Regions from separate parts of the Zhihengliuella alba genome, predicted to be linked through region 2. Evidence: predicted binding sites of a transcription regulator. Region 2 holds the regulator's gene; each other region holds the start of a gene.
What was found. The regulator LexA, encoded in region 2, represses DNA repair genes until DNA is damaged. The targets are predictions, from matches to a motif close to TCGAACANNTGTTCGA.

Region 1 (4,576 bases), 170 kb from region 2:
TCGCCGGCACCCTCGACATCGCGGCGAGCGAGAAGGCGGCCCGGTTCGTCCGGCACTGCGACGCGTTCGGCCTGCCGATCCTCACCCTCGTCGACGTCCCGGGCTTCCTGCCCGGCAAGGACCAGGAGTTCCAGGGCATCATCCGCCGCGGGGCCAAGCTCCTCTACGCGTACGCCGAGGCCACGGTCCCGAAGCTGACGGTGATCACGCGCAAGGCGTACGGCGGCGCGTACATCGTCATGGGCTCCAAGAAGCTCGGCGCCGACATCAACCTCGCCTGGCCTACCGCGCAGATCGGCGTCATGGGCGCGCAGGGCGCGGTCAACATCCTCTACCGGCGCGATCTGGCAGCGGTCGCCGCCGAGGGCGGCGACGTGGAGGCCAAGCGCACCGAGATCATCGAGGGCTACGAGGCCGAGCTGCTCAACCCGTACCAGGCCGCCGAGCTGGGGTACGTCGACGCCGTGATCGCCCCGAGCGAGACCCGGTTGCAGATCGTCCGCGGGCTGCGGGCCCTGCGCGACAAGCATGCGTCCCTGCCGGCCAAGAAGCACGGCAACATCCCGCTGTGACGGGCTGCCAGGCAATGAGCGACGGAGCATCATCATGACGGTCGAGACCAGCACCACCGAGGCGGCCCCCCTGGTCCAGGTGGTCCGCGGCAATCCGACGCCCGAGGAGCTCGCGGCACTGACCGCCGTCGTCCTCTCCCTGGGAGAGGGCACGACGGCGGCTGCCGGGGACCGCGCGACGCGTCGCCAGACGCTGCGCAAGCGGGTGCGGCACACGCGGCGTCTCATTTCGATGCCCGGCGCCTGGCGCAGCGGACGGTTCTAACGGCTGCCGAATCGGCATGGCCCTGAGCTGAATTCCGGTGGAACCCGTTGTTCACTGAATCGTTCACGATAGGGTTGTCGTATGACCCAGAGCACTACTTCGACCTCGACGAGCCGTGCAACGACGGCCATCGACGAGGTGGCCAACGCCTACTTCGACGGCCTCATCGAGCGCAATCCCGACTTCGCCACGACCCTCGGGCTGCCCGGGCGGGAGACCGAGTACGGCGATCATTCCCCCGCCGGCCGGGAGGCGGAGGCCGCGGCGGCGCGTGAGACGCTGGCCGCCCTCGATGGTCTGGAACCGGTCGACGACGTCGACGCGGTGACGCTCGACGCCATGCGCGAGCGCCTGGGACTCGAACTCGAGATCCACGAGACCGGGGTCGTGGAGCTGAACAACCTCGCCTCCGCCGCGCAGTCGATCCGGAGCATCCTCGACCTGATGCCGCAGGAGACCGCCGAGCACTGGGAGCACATCTCCGGTCGGCTCGCGAATCTGCCGCAGGCGCTGGATGGGTACATCGAGTCCCTCCGCGATGCCCAGAGCCGCGGTCAGGTCCCGGCGCGACGGCAGGTCGCCACGGTCATCGAGCAGACACGCGACTACGCCAAGGACGACGGCTACTTCGAGCGGCTGGCGCAGGACGCCGTCGTACTCGACGGAGAGCTGCCGGCGGAGCTGCGCGTGGAACTGACCAAGAACGCCCGTGTCGCGGCGGAGGCCTACGATGCGTTCGCCGACTACCTGGAGGTCGAGCTGCTGCCGGAGGCGCGCGAGGAGGACCCGGTGGGGCGCGACTACTACGCACTGATGTCGCGCCGGTTCCTCGGTGCCGAGATCGACCTCGAGGAGACCTATGCGTGGGGCGTCGAGGAGCTCGAGCGCCTGATCGCGGAGCAGCGGGAAGTCGCCGAGGCGATCAAGCCGGGTGCCACCATCGAGGAGGCAAAGGAGCTGCTCGACGCCGATCCAGCCCGCCAGCTGCAGGGCACGGACGCGCTCCGGGACTGGATGCAGGAGAAATCCGACGCTGCCATTGCGGCACTGAAGGACAGTCACTTCGAGATCCCGGAGCCGATGGACCGGCTCGAGTGCATGATCGCCCCCACGCAGGAGGGCGGCGTCTACTACACCGGCCCGTCCGACGATTTCTCCCGCCCGGGCCGCATGTGGTGGTCCGTGCCCGCGGGCGAGGACGAGTTCACCACGTGGGCGGAGACGACGACGGTCTACCACGAGGGCGTCCCCGGCCATCATCTGCAGATCGCCACGCAGACCCGGTTGAAGGAGCTGCTCAACAACTGGCGGCGCCATGCGTGCTTCACGTCGGGCCACGCCGAGGGGTGGGCGCTCTACGCCGAGCGGCTCATGCTCGATCTCGGCCATCTGGCCGATCCGGGAGACCACATGGGCATGCTGGACATGCAGCGGATGCGGGCGGCCCGCGTCGTCTTCGACATCGGCGTCCACCTTGGGCTGGAGATCCCGGAGCAGTGGCGGGACGAGCTGCTGGCCGACGGCGGCGCGTCCACGTGGACACCGGAGGTCGGGTTCGAGTTCCTCAAGCGGCACCTGGCCATCTCGGAGGGCCAGCTGAAGTTCGAGTTCACGCGCTACCTCGGGTGGCCGGGCCAGGCACCGTCCTACAAGGTCGGACAGCGCCTGTGGGAGGAGATCCGCGACCAGCGGCGTCAGAACGAGGGTGAGGCGTTCGATCTCAAGGCCTTCCACACCCAGGCCCTCGCCGTGGGATCGGTAGGACTGGATACCTTGCGCCGGGCACTTCTGCCCAGCTGAGCGCCTCTTCCGACACTGCGCTCAGGACGAGCCACGCATCGCGCACGGCTCACCACCGCATTGATGGCGGGGCACGAAATCACTTCGTGCCCCCCCATCGGCGTCTGGGGCCCCACCATTGAATGCAGAAGAGCTCGAGTACGCTGTCGGCTCACAGTGTTCGAAGAAACTTTCGAACAAGTATGGAACCCTGTGAATACATCTTCTAGAATAGCTCTATGGCAGTTTCGGATCCGCTCGTGCTGGGCATCGGGGAGTTCGTCGTCACCGTCGGTGACGGCCTCCCGGCCGCGCGTGCGGATTCTTCCGTGACCGGGGCGCTTGCCCTGGCTCACGACCCTGTTCACAACGCTGCGGTTCCCGACGCCGCGTCGTCTGTGGCGGAGGCTTCCGGGGCACCGGCGGATGTGCGAGGGGCGGGCACTCCGCCCGGGCCCGGGGAGGCGGTCATGATTCCGTGCCCGCTCATGGGTGCCGAGGCCGTGGCGGCGTTGGCTGGCCGGTTCTCGCCGGAGGGCTTGCTGGCATTCTCGGAGGCGTTGAAGCGGTTCGGCGAGGCGGTGATGCTCAGGGCGATCGCTGATCTGGACGCCCGGGACGCGGAGATCATCCGGGCGGATCTGGACGACCTGGGCCGCTCCTCGGAGGCAATGGCGGCCTCGCTGGGCAAGGGGCGCCTCGTCGAGCGGGCCCCGGATGAGGCGTTGGCGCAGGAGATCGCCCAGGTCCGGGGTGTCTCCCGGTACGGGGCGGCCCGCGATGTGGAGCGTGCCCGCCTGCTGTGCAGGGATCTGCCCGAGCCGTTCGAGGCCCTGGCCTCCGGCCGTCTGGGTGCCCTGCATGCCCGGAATATGGTGGATCTGGCCTCCCGCATCCCGGCAGCCGAGGTGCCGGCGGCATCGTCGAAGGACCCGGCCGCCCTCGAGGAGCGGGCCCGCCGGGTGGCCGAGGCCGAGCGGGCCCAGCGGCAGCGGCGCCAGGCCTTCTGCACGGACGTGCTCGAGCGGTCCACGGGCAAGACGCCGGGGCAGGTGGAAGGGTTCGGGAAGCGGCGCCTGGAGCGCGAGCTGGGCGAGCCGTTGGAGGTCCGGCACCGCAACGCCCGCAAGAGCCGGCGGGTCGAGCTCTACGCGGAGGATGACGGCATGTGCTACCTCTCCGCCTACCTGCCGACCCTCGCCGGAGAGGCGATCATGCGCCGACTCGAGGACTACGCCCGGCTCCACCGCCACGACTCCGCCGCCGACCCCGCCGCCCAGAACCCGAACCCCCAGAACCCGAGCTCCCCGAACCCGAGCCCCCAGAATCCGGACGTTCAGAACCCGGGCGTTCAGAACCCGGGCGTTCAGAATCCGAGTATCCGCGGCGCCGGTGCCGCAGGATCGGCCCCGGATGCCCCGGATGCCCCGGATGGGTCGGAGGGATCGGAGCAGCGGACGCTGGGACAGCTGATGGCGGACGCGTTCATGGACCTGCTCCTGGCCGGGCCGGCCGGAGCCGGGCTGGAGAACATCGTCCCGTCCGTCGTCGTGACAGTCCCGGCCGAGCTCTTTCCCACTCTCGGCACCGACGGAAGCACCGAGGGCAGCAGCGTTGTGGGCAGCGGCGCAGCCGCGGCGAGCGCCGATCCCGCCGCCGAAAAGCCGGCCCCGGCCAAGGATTCGGCGGCCCCGGCCGGAGGCTCGGCGGCCCCGGCCCCGGCCTCGGCGCCGGTGCCAGTGCCGGCGGCGGCGGCGGCCCCGCCGTGTCCGGCTCCTGCGTCGGATCGAGAGGCTGCCGCGGATCGGGCTCCCGCTGCCGATCCGCCGACCGCTACGGGTCCTCCGGGCCCGGGTGGGCGGCCCGTGCCGGTCGCGGAGGTCGAGCGGCTCGGCCCGGTAGATCCAGACTCGCTACGGCGGATCATCGGAGCAGCGCCGACGTGGACGCGGATCGTGAC
Region 2 (4,576 bases):
GTTCGGCACCGGCAAGCACCTCCTCGTGCAGGCCGGCACGGGCACCGGCAAGTCGCTGGCGTACCTCGTCCCCGCACTGCTCCATGCAGTCGACGCGGATAAGCCCGTGATCGTGTCGACGGCGACGCTCGCGCTCCAAGCGCAGATCGTGGGTCGGGACGTCCCCCGGCTGCTGACCCACCTGGAGGAGGAACTGCCCCGCCCGATGGAGGTCGCCATCGCCAAGGGCCGCGGCAACTACGTCTGCAAGTACAAGCTCGGCGGGGGCTACCCGGACGACGACGAGGGCGCGCTCTTCGCCCTGACGGAGGACGGCGCCTCGAGGCAGCAGGCCAACGCCGGGCCCGCAACCCAGCTCGGGCGCGAGGTCGTGCGACTGCGCGAGTGGGCCGAGGAGACCGAGACGGGCGATCGTGACGACCTCGTCCCCGGCGTCCCCGACCAGGCATGGCGGCAGGTCTCCGTCTCCGCACGGGACTGCCTCGGAGCCCAGCGGTGCCCCATGGCGGAGGAGTGCTTCAGCGAACTGGCCCGCGCGCGGGCCGCCGAGGCCGACCTGGTCATCACCAACCACGCGATGCTGGCCATCTCTGCGTTCGACGGACTCGCGGTCCTGCCCGATTTCGATACGGTCGTCATCGACGAGGCGCACGAGCTGCAGGACCGGGTGACGGGCTCTGTGACACGCGAGCTCTCCGGCACCATGGTCCTCACGGCCGCAAGTGCCGCCCGCAAGCACTGCCGAGTCAGCGTGGACGCGCTGACCCAGGCGGCCAAAGCCCTCGAAAAGTCGGTGACGGGGATACCCGCCGGACTGCTGCCCAAGGGAATCTCCGAGGAGCAGGCGGCGGCCGTGGAACAGGTCGCCGATGCCGCCCGTGTGGCGCTCTCGGACTCGAAGCCGGAACCCAACGAGCAGGCCGATGGCGCCAAGCAGATGGCCCGTTCGCAGCTGTCGTATCTGGTCGAGATCGGGGACCGGCTGCTGAACTCCCACGAGAGTCGCGAGGTCGTCTGGGCGTCGCGCCCCGGTGGCTATGTCCCCGGCCAGGGGTACGTCCAACCGGACGACTCGACGCCGGCGACGCTGTACATCGCACCGCTCTCGGTGGCGGGCAAGCTCCGCGAGGGACTCTTCGACGGACGCACGATCGTCCTCACCTCGGCGACCCTCGCCGTCGGGGCCGCCTTCGACCATGTCGCCGGTGACCTGGGGCTCATGGGGGAGGGCGCTCCCAGCTGGGAGGGAATCGACGTGGGGAGCCCGTTCGACTACCCGAGACAGGGAGTGCTCTACGTCGCCAAGCACCTGCCGAAGCCGGGTCGCCTGGTCTCCCGCGAGGCTCTCGACGAGATCGCCGATCTGATCCATGCCTCCGGCGGTGGCGCGCTCGTCCTCTTCTCCTCCAAACGCGCTGCTGAGGAGGCGGCCGAGGTCCTGCGGGAGAGGGTCAGCGAGAAGATCCTCTGCCAGGGGGAGTCGGGGATGTCCGCCCTGGTGCAGCAATTCGCCGAGGAGCCGGACACGTGCCTCTTCGGCACCATGACGCTCTGGCAGGGCGTCGACGTCCCGGGGGCCTCCTGTCGGCTCGTCATCATCGACCGGATCCCGTTCCCGCGGCCTGACGACCCCCTCTCGACGGCGCGCAGCCGCGACATCGCCCAGCGTGGCGGCAACGGGTTCATGGCGGTCTCCGCCACGCACGCGGCAGTCAGGCTGGCCCAGGGGGCAGGCCGCCTGATCCGCTCCGCCGAAGACCGGGGCGTGGTGGCGGTGCTCGACTCGCGCCTCGCGACGGAGCGCTACGGCGCCTTCCTGCGTTCGTCGCTGCCACCCATGTGGCCCACCGTCGACAAGCCCACGGTCCTCGGCGCGCTGCGCCGGCTCTCCGAGACGGCGACCGCCCAGGCGTAGGGACGGAAAGAGCGGTGCGGGCCAGGGGCCCGCACCGCTCTCCAACTCCGCGAACTGCTCGCTCAGAGGGAGCGGAGCACCGAGACGACCTTGCCCATGATGGTCGCGTGGTCGCCCAGGATCGGCTCGTACTGCCGGTTCTGCGGCAGCAGCCAGGTGTGGCCGTCCCGCTGGCGGAACGTCTTGACCGTCGCCTCGTCGTCCAGGAGGGCCGCGACGATGTCGCCGTTGTCCGCAGAGCTCTGACGGCGGACGACCACCCAGTCTCCGTCGCAGATGGCCGCATCCACCATCGAGTCGCCGCTGACCTTCAGCATGAACAGCTCGCCCTGCCCGACGAGCTGGCGAGGCAGCGGGACGACGTCCTCCACCGTCTGCTCGGCCAGGATCGGTCCACCTGCGGCGATCCGCCCGACCAGGGGCACCATGGCCGTGTCGACGGCGCTCGTCAGCTCCGAGACCGGCAGCCCGCCGACCGCGGTCAGCCCGGGCCCGTCGGGAGTCTCCGCCGGCGTCTCCGATAGCGTCAGGGGCTGCAGGATCTCCATGGCCCGCGGGCGCCGCGGATCGCGTCGGAGGTAGCCGAGCTTCTCCAGCTGCGACAGCTGGTGGGTCACGCTCGAGAGACTCGCCAGTCCCACGGTGTCTCCGATCTCGCGCATGGACGGCGGGTAGCCGTGCGCCGCGATGGAGCGCTGGATGGTCTCGAGGATCTTGCGCTGCCGCAGGGTCAGGCTCTTCTGATCCCGGCGTGGCTTGGAGGTTTCCGTCGCGGCCATCTGTACATCCTTGCTGTTTCTCGGTGCCCGCTCCCTGCTGCGGCGGGTTCCGGCGTCTCTAATCTGTGGGACCTGACTGGTGCAGTAGCTCTACGAACCACTGCTTCAACCCTAGTGGCGGGACGCGCGGATTCAAAGGTTTGTTCGAACGTGTCTCGACAACCATCGCTCAAGGGTGCTAAACATGGATCAGCAGAGTTCGAAGACATGTTCGAGTCGCACTTTCGATTCGAACACCGACACCGCAGAAGACTGGCGGCCCCCGCAGGCGGGCCGCTCACGGGAGGTACACCATGACCACGATGGCACTGGCGAATCAGGCAGCCACCGAGGCACCGCTCCGGCTGACCCGCCGAGGACGCTTCGTCCTCATCGGGCTGCCCCTCTTGCTCGTCGCGGCGGCGGGGCTGATGCTCCTCGGCCTCTGGACGGCGCCGGTCAGCGCGGCCGGGAGCGGCGACGCCTCGCCGGTCCAGTACGAGTCGGTGACAGCCCTGGAGGGCGACACGCTCTGGAGCCTCGCGCTCGAGTTCGTCCCCGGCGCGGACCCGCGGATCGTCGTCGACGAGATCGTCGAGCTGAACGACCTCCCGGGCAACACGGTGCACGCGGGCCAGGAAATCTACCTTCCCGTCGCCGACTAGTACCGGCGGCCCGCGCTGCCGATCCGTCGGCAGGAGCCGGCGGTGACGTTTGTTACCTCCGGACGCAGTCTATTCAGCGCCGGCCCGGCCGGGTTCTAGACTGTCGCGGTGAGTGATGTCCTAGCGCGCATGAACCAGCTTCCCCTTCGAGAGAACCTCCGCGGCCTGCAGCCCTACGGCGCGCCGCAGCTCGATGTGCCCATCCAGCTGAACGTCAACGAGAACACGCATCCCATGCCCGCCGAGGTCGCGCGGGCCATCACCGACGAGGTCTTCGCCGCAGCCCAGGGCCTGAACCGGTACCCCGACCGCGAGTTCGTCGAGCTTCGCCAGCGGCTGGCGGGCTTCCTCGGTCACGGGGTGACCGAGGACCAGGTCTGGGCCGCCAACGGCTCCAACGAGATCCTCCAGCAGATCCTGCAGGCCTTCGGCGGTCCGGGCCGGTCGCTGCTCAGCTTCCCGCCCACCTACTCCATGTACCCCCTCCTGGCGAGCGGCACGGATACCGCCTACATCGCCGGCGAGCGGGGAGCCGGATTCGAGCTGACCGCCGAGTCCGCCGCCCGGCAGGTCCGCGAGAAGGCCCCGAGCGTCGTCTTCCTCTGCTCGCCCAACAACCCCACCGGCACGGCGCTCGGGCTCGATGTCGTCGAGGCGGTCTACGCCGCGGGCGAGGCCAGCCGGACGGTCGTCGTCGTGGACGAGGCCTACGCGGAGTTCCGACACGAGGGCACGCCGTCCGCCCTCGAGTTGCTCCCCGGCCGTCCGCGGCTGATCGTCAGCCGCACCATGAGCAAGGCCTTCGCCCTCGCCGGCGCACGTCTGGGCTACCTCGCCGCCGCGCAGGAGGTCACGGCGGCCCTGCGACTCGTACGGCTCCCGTACCACCTCTCGGCCGTGACGCAGGCGACGGCCATCGCCGCCCTCAAGCACGTGGGGGCCCTCCTGGCCAACGTGGAGGACATCAAGCGGCAGCGCGACCGGATCGTCTCCGAGCTGACCCGACTCGGCCTGCAGCCCGCGTCGAGCGATTCGAACTTCGTCTTCTTCGGGGGCCTCGACGACGCACCGGCGCTGTGGCGGCGGCTCGTTGACCGCGGCGTCCTCGTCCGCGACGTCGGCATTCCCGGGCACCTGCGGGTGACCGCCGGCACCGAGGCCGAGACCACGGCCTTCCTCACCGAGCTCGAGGCCCTGCTCGCCGCTTGAGCCACCGCAGCCGGGCTGCCTGCCCCTTC
Region 3 (4,576 bases), on a different contig from region 2:
CTGGAGGTTGTTCTCGCGCGCCCCGACGACGGTGACCTGGCGCTTCCGGTCCACGGGGCGCCGCTTCTGCGGGACGGCGAGCGACTTCCGGCCGGAGAGGTAGTCGCCCGTCAGGGACTCCGTGTTCTCGAGCAGCCCGGCCAACGGGCCGGAGTGCACCACCTGGCCGCCGTGCTCGCCGGCGCCGGGGCCGATGTCGACGATCCAGTCGGCCTCGGCGATCGTGTCCTCGTCGTGCTCGACGACGATCAGGGTGTTGCCGAGGTCGCGGAGCCGGGCCAGCGTCTCGATGAGCCGCCGGTTGTCGCGCTGGTGCAGGCCGATCGAGGGCTCGTCGAGCACGTAGAGGACGCCGACGAGCCCGGAGCCGATCTGCGTCGCCAGGCGGATCCGCTGGGCCTCGCCCCCGGAGAGGGTCGCGGCGGGCCGCTCGAGGTTGAGGTAGTCGAGCCCCACGTCGAGGAGGAACTGCAGGCGCGCGGCGATCTCCCGCAGGACCTGCTCCGCGATCTGCCGGTCGCGCTCGCTGAGGGTGAGCGTCTCCAGGAAGGCGGCCGCCTCGCGCATCGGCATCCGACACACGTCGGCGATCGAGTGCCCGTTGACGCGCACGGAGAGCGAGGCGGGGTTCAGCCGGGCGCCGTCGCACTCCGGGCACGGGGTCTGCCGCATGTACTGCTCGTACCGGTCGCGGGCGTGGTCGGACTCGGTCTCCTGGTGCTTGCGGTGGATGTACTGCACCACGCCCTCGAAGCCGGTGCTGTACTTGCGCTCGCGACCGAACCGGTTGCGGTACTGGACCACCACCTTGTGGTCCTTGCCGTGCAGCAGGGCATTCTTGATCTTGGCGGGCAAACGGTGCCACGGCTCGTCGAGGGAGAACTCGAGCTCGGCGGCGAGGCCCTCGATGAGGCGCTGCCAGTACTCGCTGGTCGCCTGGCCGAGCGACCAGGGGGCGATGGCGCCCTCGCGGATCGACTTGGCGTCGTCGGGCACCACGAGCTGCTCGTCGACCTCGAGCCGGCTGCCGATGCCGGAGCAGGCGGCGCAGGCCCCGAAGGGATTGTTGAAGGAGAAGGACCGCGGCTCGATCTCGTCGATGGCCAGCGGGTGCTCGTTGGGGCAGGCCAGGTTCTCGGAGAAGTTCCGGCGCCGCTCCTCCGTGTCCTCGGCGAGGTCGACGAAGTCCGCGACGACGCGCCCGTCCGCGAGATTCAGTGCTGTCTCCACGGAGTCCGTGAGCCGCTGGCGGATCCCGTCCTTGATGACCAGGCGGTCCACCACGACCTCGATCGTGTGCTTGACCTGCTTGGCGAGCTTGGGCGGGTCGTTGAGCTGGATGACGTCGCCGTCCACGATGGCGCGCGAGTAGCCCTTGGTGGAGAGCTCCTGGAACAGGTCGACGAACTCGCCCTTGCGCCCGCGCACCACCGGAGCGAGGACCTGGAAGCGCGTCCGCTCCTCGAGCTCCAGCAGCTGGTCGACGATCTGCTGCGGGGTCTGCTTGATGACCGGCTCGTTGCAGACGGGGCAGTACATGACGCCGACGCGTGCCCACAGCAGGCGCATGTAGTCGTAGATCTCGGTGATCGTGCCGACGGTCGAGCGCGGATTGCGGCTCGTCGACTTCTGGTCGATCGAGACCGCCGGCGAGAGCCCCTCGATGAAGTCGACGTCCGGCTTGTCCACCTGGCCCAGGAACATGCGCGCATAGGAGGACAGGGACTCGACATAGCGCCGCTGCCCCTCGGCGAAGATCGTGTCGAACGCGAGGGAGGACTTGCCGGATCCGGACAGGCCGGTGAAGACGATGAGCGAGTCGCGCGGGAGGTCCACGCTCACATTGCGCAGGTTGTGCTCCCGGGCTCCCTCGACGACGAGGCGGGACTGGTCGTTGACCTTGGTCAGAGTGTTTGCGTCGCTAGCCACAGGCACATCCTAATCGAAAGTTCATTCGAACCCCGTCGTGTTCGGTGTCCGTTCGCCCACGGCGTGGGCGCTGCCGGTCAGCGCCGCCGGTCGAGGGCGGCGCCGGTCAGCGCCGCCGGTCGAGGGCGGCGCGCAGGTAGTCCACGGCCGTGGCGTCGTCGTACCCCGTCTGCGCCACGACGTCGGCGAACCGGTCCGCCGCGGCCGCGAGCCGTGCGCGCTGGTCCCCCGCACCGGCCTGGACCACCGTGCCGGCGCGGCCGCGGGTGGCCACGACGCCGGCCGCCTCGAGTTCCTTGTAGGCGCGGGCCACGGTGTTGACGGCGACCCCGAGGTCACCGGCGAGAGCGCGCACGGGCGGCAGCCGCGTGCCGACCGGCAGGGTGCCGTCGTCGACCGCCGCCGCGACCCGGCGCCGGATCTCCTCGAAGGGGTGCTCGGGGCCGGTCAGCTTCAGGAATCCCAGGTCAGTCACGTCCCTAGCCAACTAGGCTGGGCGCATGAGCGCAACTGTCCCGCCCATTCCCGGTCCCGCCGACGTCCCCGGGACGTCCCCGGTCGGCGAAGGCGCCCCGAGCGGACTGGCGATGGTCGGAGCCGGGGCCTCGCCGTCGGCCGACCGGCGGCACGAGGCGCGACTGGCGGTATTCCTGTCCGCCGCGCTGGTGGTGCTCTTCCTGACGGTGCGCTGGGTCGCCGACGTCGTGACGCCGGGAAGCCTCTTCGTCGTCTCGCTGCTGGCCCTCGTGCCACTGGCGATCTGCTGGTTCGGACTGCGGTGGGTAGATCGCTGGGACCCGGAGCCGTGGCCTCCGCTCGTCGCCGCGCTGGCGTGGGGCGCGGGCGCCTCGATCGCCGGGACGCTGCTGATCGGTGACCCCTTCGCCCGCATCGTGATGCCGCTGACGAGCATGAGCGACCCCGATCTGTTCGGCGCCGTGGTCCAGGCCCCCGTCGTCGAGGAGCTCTGCAAGGGGCTGGGCATCCTGCTGATCTTCCTGCTGGCGCGGTGGCAGTTCGACGGCCCCGTGGACGGCGTGGTCTACGGCGGCCTGGTGGGGGCCGGATTCGCCTTCACGGAGAATCTGCTCTACCTGTCGTCGGCGCTGGCCGAGACACCGACCGTTTTCTTGGAGACCTTCCTGTTGCGCGGGGTGTTCAGTCCGTTCGCCCACGTCTCCTTCTCGATCTTCATGGGAGCCGCGCTCGGCCTGGCCAATCTGCACGGACGCCGGCGCTGGCCCCTCTACCTGGCGGGAGGGTACGCACTCGCCGTCGGGGGTCACATGCTGTGGAACGGCGGCCTGGCGATCGGCTTCGACTCGTTCTTCGCGTTCTATCTGACCCTCCAGGTGCCGCTGTTCCTGATCCTGCTGGGCCTGGTGGTGTGGCTGCGGCTGCTGGAGCGCCGGCGCATCGGCGCCAGTTTGGGGCAGTTCGCGGCGTCGGGCTGGCTCGAGCCTGCGGAGGTGGCGGCGTTCGCATCCGCCGAGGGGAGGCGTCAGGCTCGGCGGTGGGCCCGGCAGACGGGCCGTGCCGACGAGGTCGAGCGGTTGACCCGGACGGCGGTGCGGCTGGCGGAGGTGCGGCAGCGGATCGAGAGCGGGAACCACGAGGCCCGGCTGGTCCAGCGGCAGGAGCACCTGCTGCGACGCCTCGTCCGGGACCGGGAAGCGGTGCTCGCCCCGCCCCGGCGGTAGGTCGCCCCCCGGGGTGCGGGATCGTGACCGCTGCGGTCAGCCGACCTGGTGCAGCCAGCGGACCGGGGCCCCCTCGGAGGCATGGCGGAACGGCTCGAGCTCCTCGTCCCAGGCCTCGCCCAGGGCGAGGGAGAGCTCGTGGTAGACCGCGGCCGGATCCCCGAGGCCCTGCTCGTACGCGAAGCGGATGCGGTCCTCGCCGACGACGATGTTGCCGGCGGCGTCCGTGGTGGCGTGGAAGATGCCCAGTTCGGGGGTGTGGGACCAGCGGCTGCCATCGGTGCCGGCGCTCGGCTCCTCGGTGACCTCGAAGCGCAGATGGGCCCATCCCCGCAGGGCCGACGCCAGCCGTGCACCGGTGCCCTGCGGGCCGGTCCACTCGACCTCGGCCCGGTACATTCCGGGCGCGGCAGGCTGAGGTATCCACGCGAGGTCCGTCCGCTGGTCGACGACCGAACCGATGGCCCACTCGATATGAGGGCACAGCGCAGTAGGGGCTGAGTGTACGTAGAGCACGCCCCGTGTCATGGGTGCAGACATGCCATCCTCCAGTTGCCGTTGGTACGTCTTCCCCTACGACCGACGGTTTCTCGCTGGAGTGCTGGAGGATCTGTCCCGCACTGCTGAACATTCTGCCTCAACTTGAAGCTTCGCGCCACCATTGCCCGTCCGGGCTGACCTGCGGTCATGCGCGCGGGTGCGCACGCTGATAGTTGGCCCGCAGTCGATCGACGGAGACGTGCGTGTAGAGCTGGGTCGTGGCGAGCGACGAGTGGCCGAGCAACTCCTGCACGGCGCGGAGGTCCGCTCCCCCGTCGAGCAGGTGCGTGGCCGCGGTGTGGCGGAGTGCATGGGGCCCTGTCGCGGCGGTGTCTCCGAGGGCTCGCAGCCGGTCCGCGACCACCTGCCGGGCCTGCCGTGGATCGAGCCTCCCACCGCGCCGGCCG

Region 1: a site for LexA is predicted at 2,798-2,813, ahead of ABD784_RS06755 (HNH endonuclease signature motif containing protein). Genes of this name have one in related genera too.
Region 3: a site for LexA is predicted at 1,943-1,958, ahead of uvrA (excinuclease ABC subunit UvrA). Genes of this name have one in related genera too.

What each region holds. Positions count from the first base shown of each region.
Region 1 is NZ_BAABCJ010000002.1:216,974-221,549, forward strand. Features, by position in the region: gene ABD784_RS06740 (acyl-CoA carboxylase subunit beta) at 1-572, shown strand, start outside; gene ABD784_RS06745 (acyl-CoA carboxylase subunit epsilon) at 607-837, shown strand; gene ABD784_RS06750 (DUF885 domain-containing protein) at 919-2,637, shown strand; gene ABD784_RS06755 (HNH endonuclease signature motif containing protein) at 3,087-4,576, shown strand, end outside.
Region 2 is NZ_BAABCJ010000002.1:45,473-50,048, reverse strand. Features, by position in the region: gene ABD784_RS06005 (ATP-dependent DNA helicase) at 1-1,915, shown strand, start outside; gene lexA (transcriptional repressor LexA) at 1,978-2,694, opposite strand; gene ABD784_RS05995 (LysM peptidoglycan-binding domain-containing protein) at 2,988-3,338, shown strand; gene ABD784_RS05990 (histidinol-phosphate transaminase) at 3,447-4,547, shown strand.
Region 3 is NZ_BAABCJ010000001.1:335,777-340,352, reverse strand. Features, by position in the region: gene uvrA (excinuclease ABC subunit UvrA) at 1-1,929, opposite strand, end outside; gene ABD784_RS01500 (GntR family transcriptional regulator) at 2,036-2,404, opposite strand; gene ABD784_RS01495 (PrsW family intramembrane metalloprotease) at 2,430-3,629, shown strand; gene ABD784_RS01490 (DUF3145 domain-containing protein) at 3,666-4,169, opposite strand; gene ABD784_RS01485 (tyrosine recombinase XerC) at 4,315-4,576, opposite strand, start outside.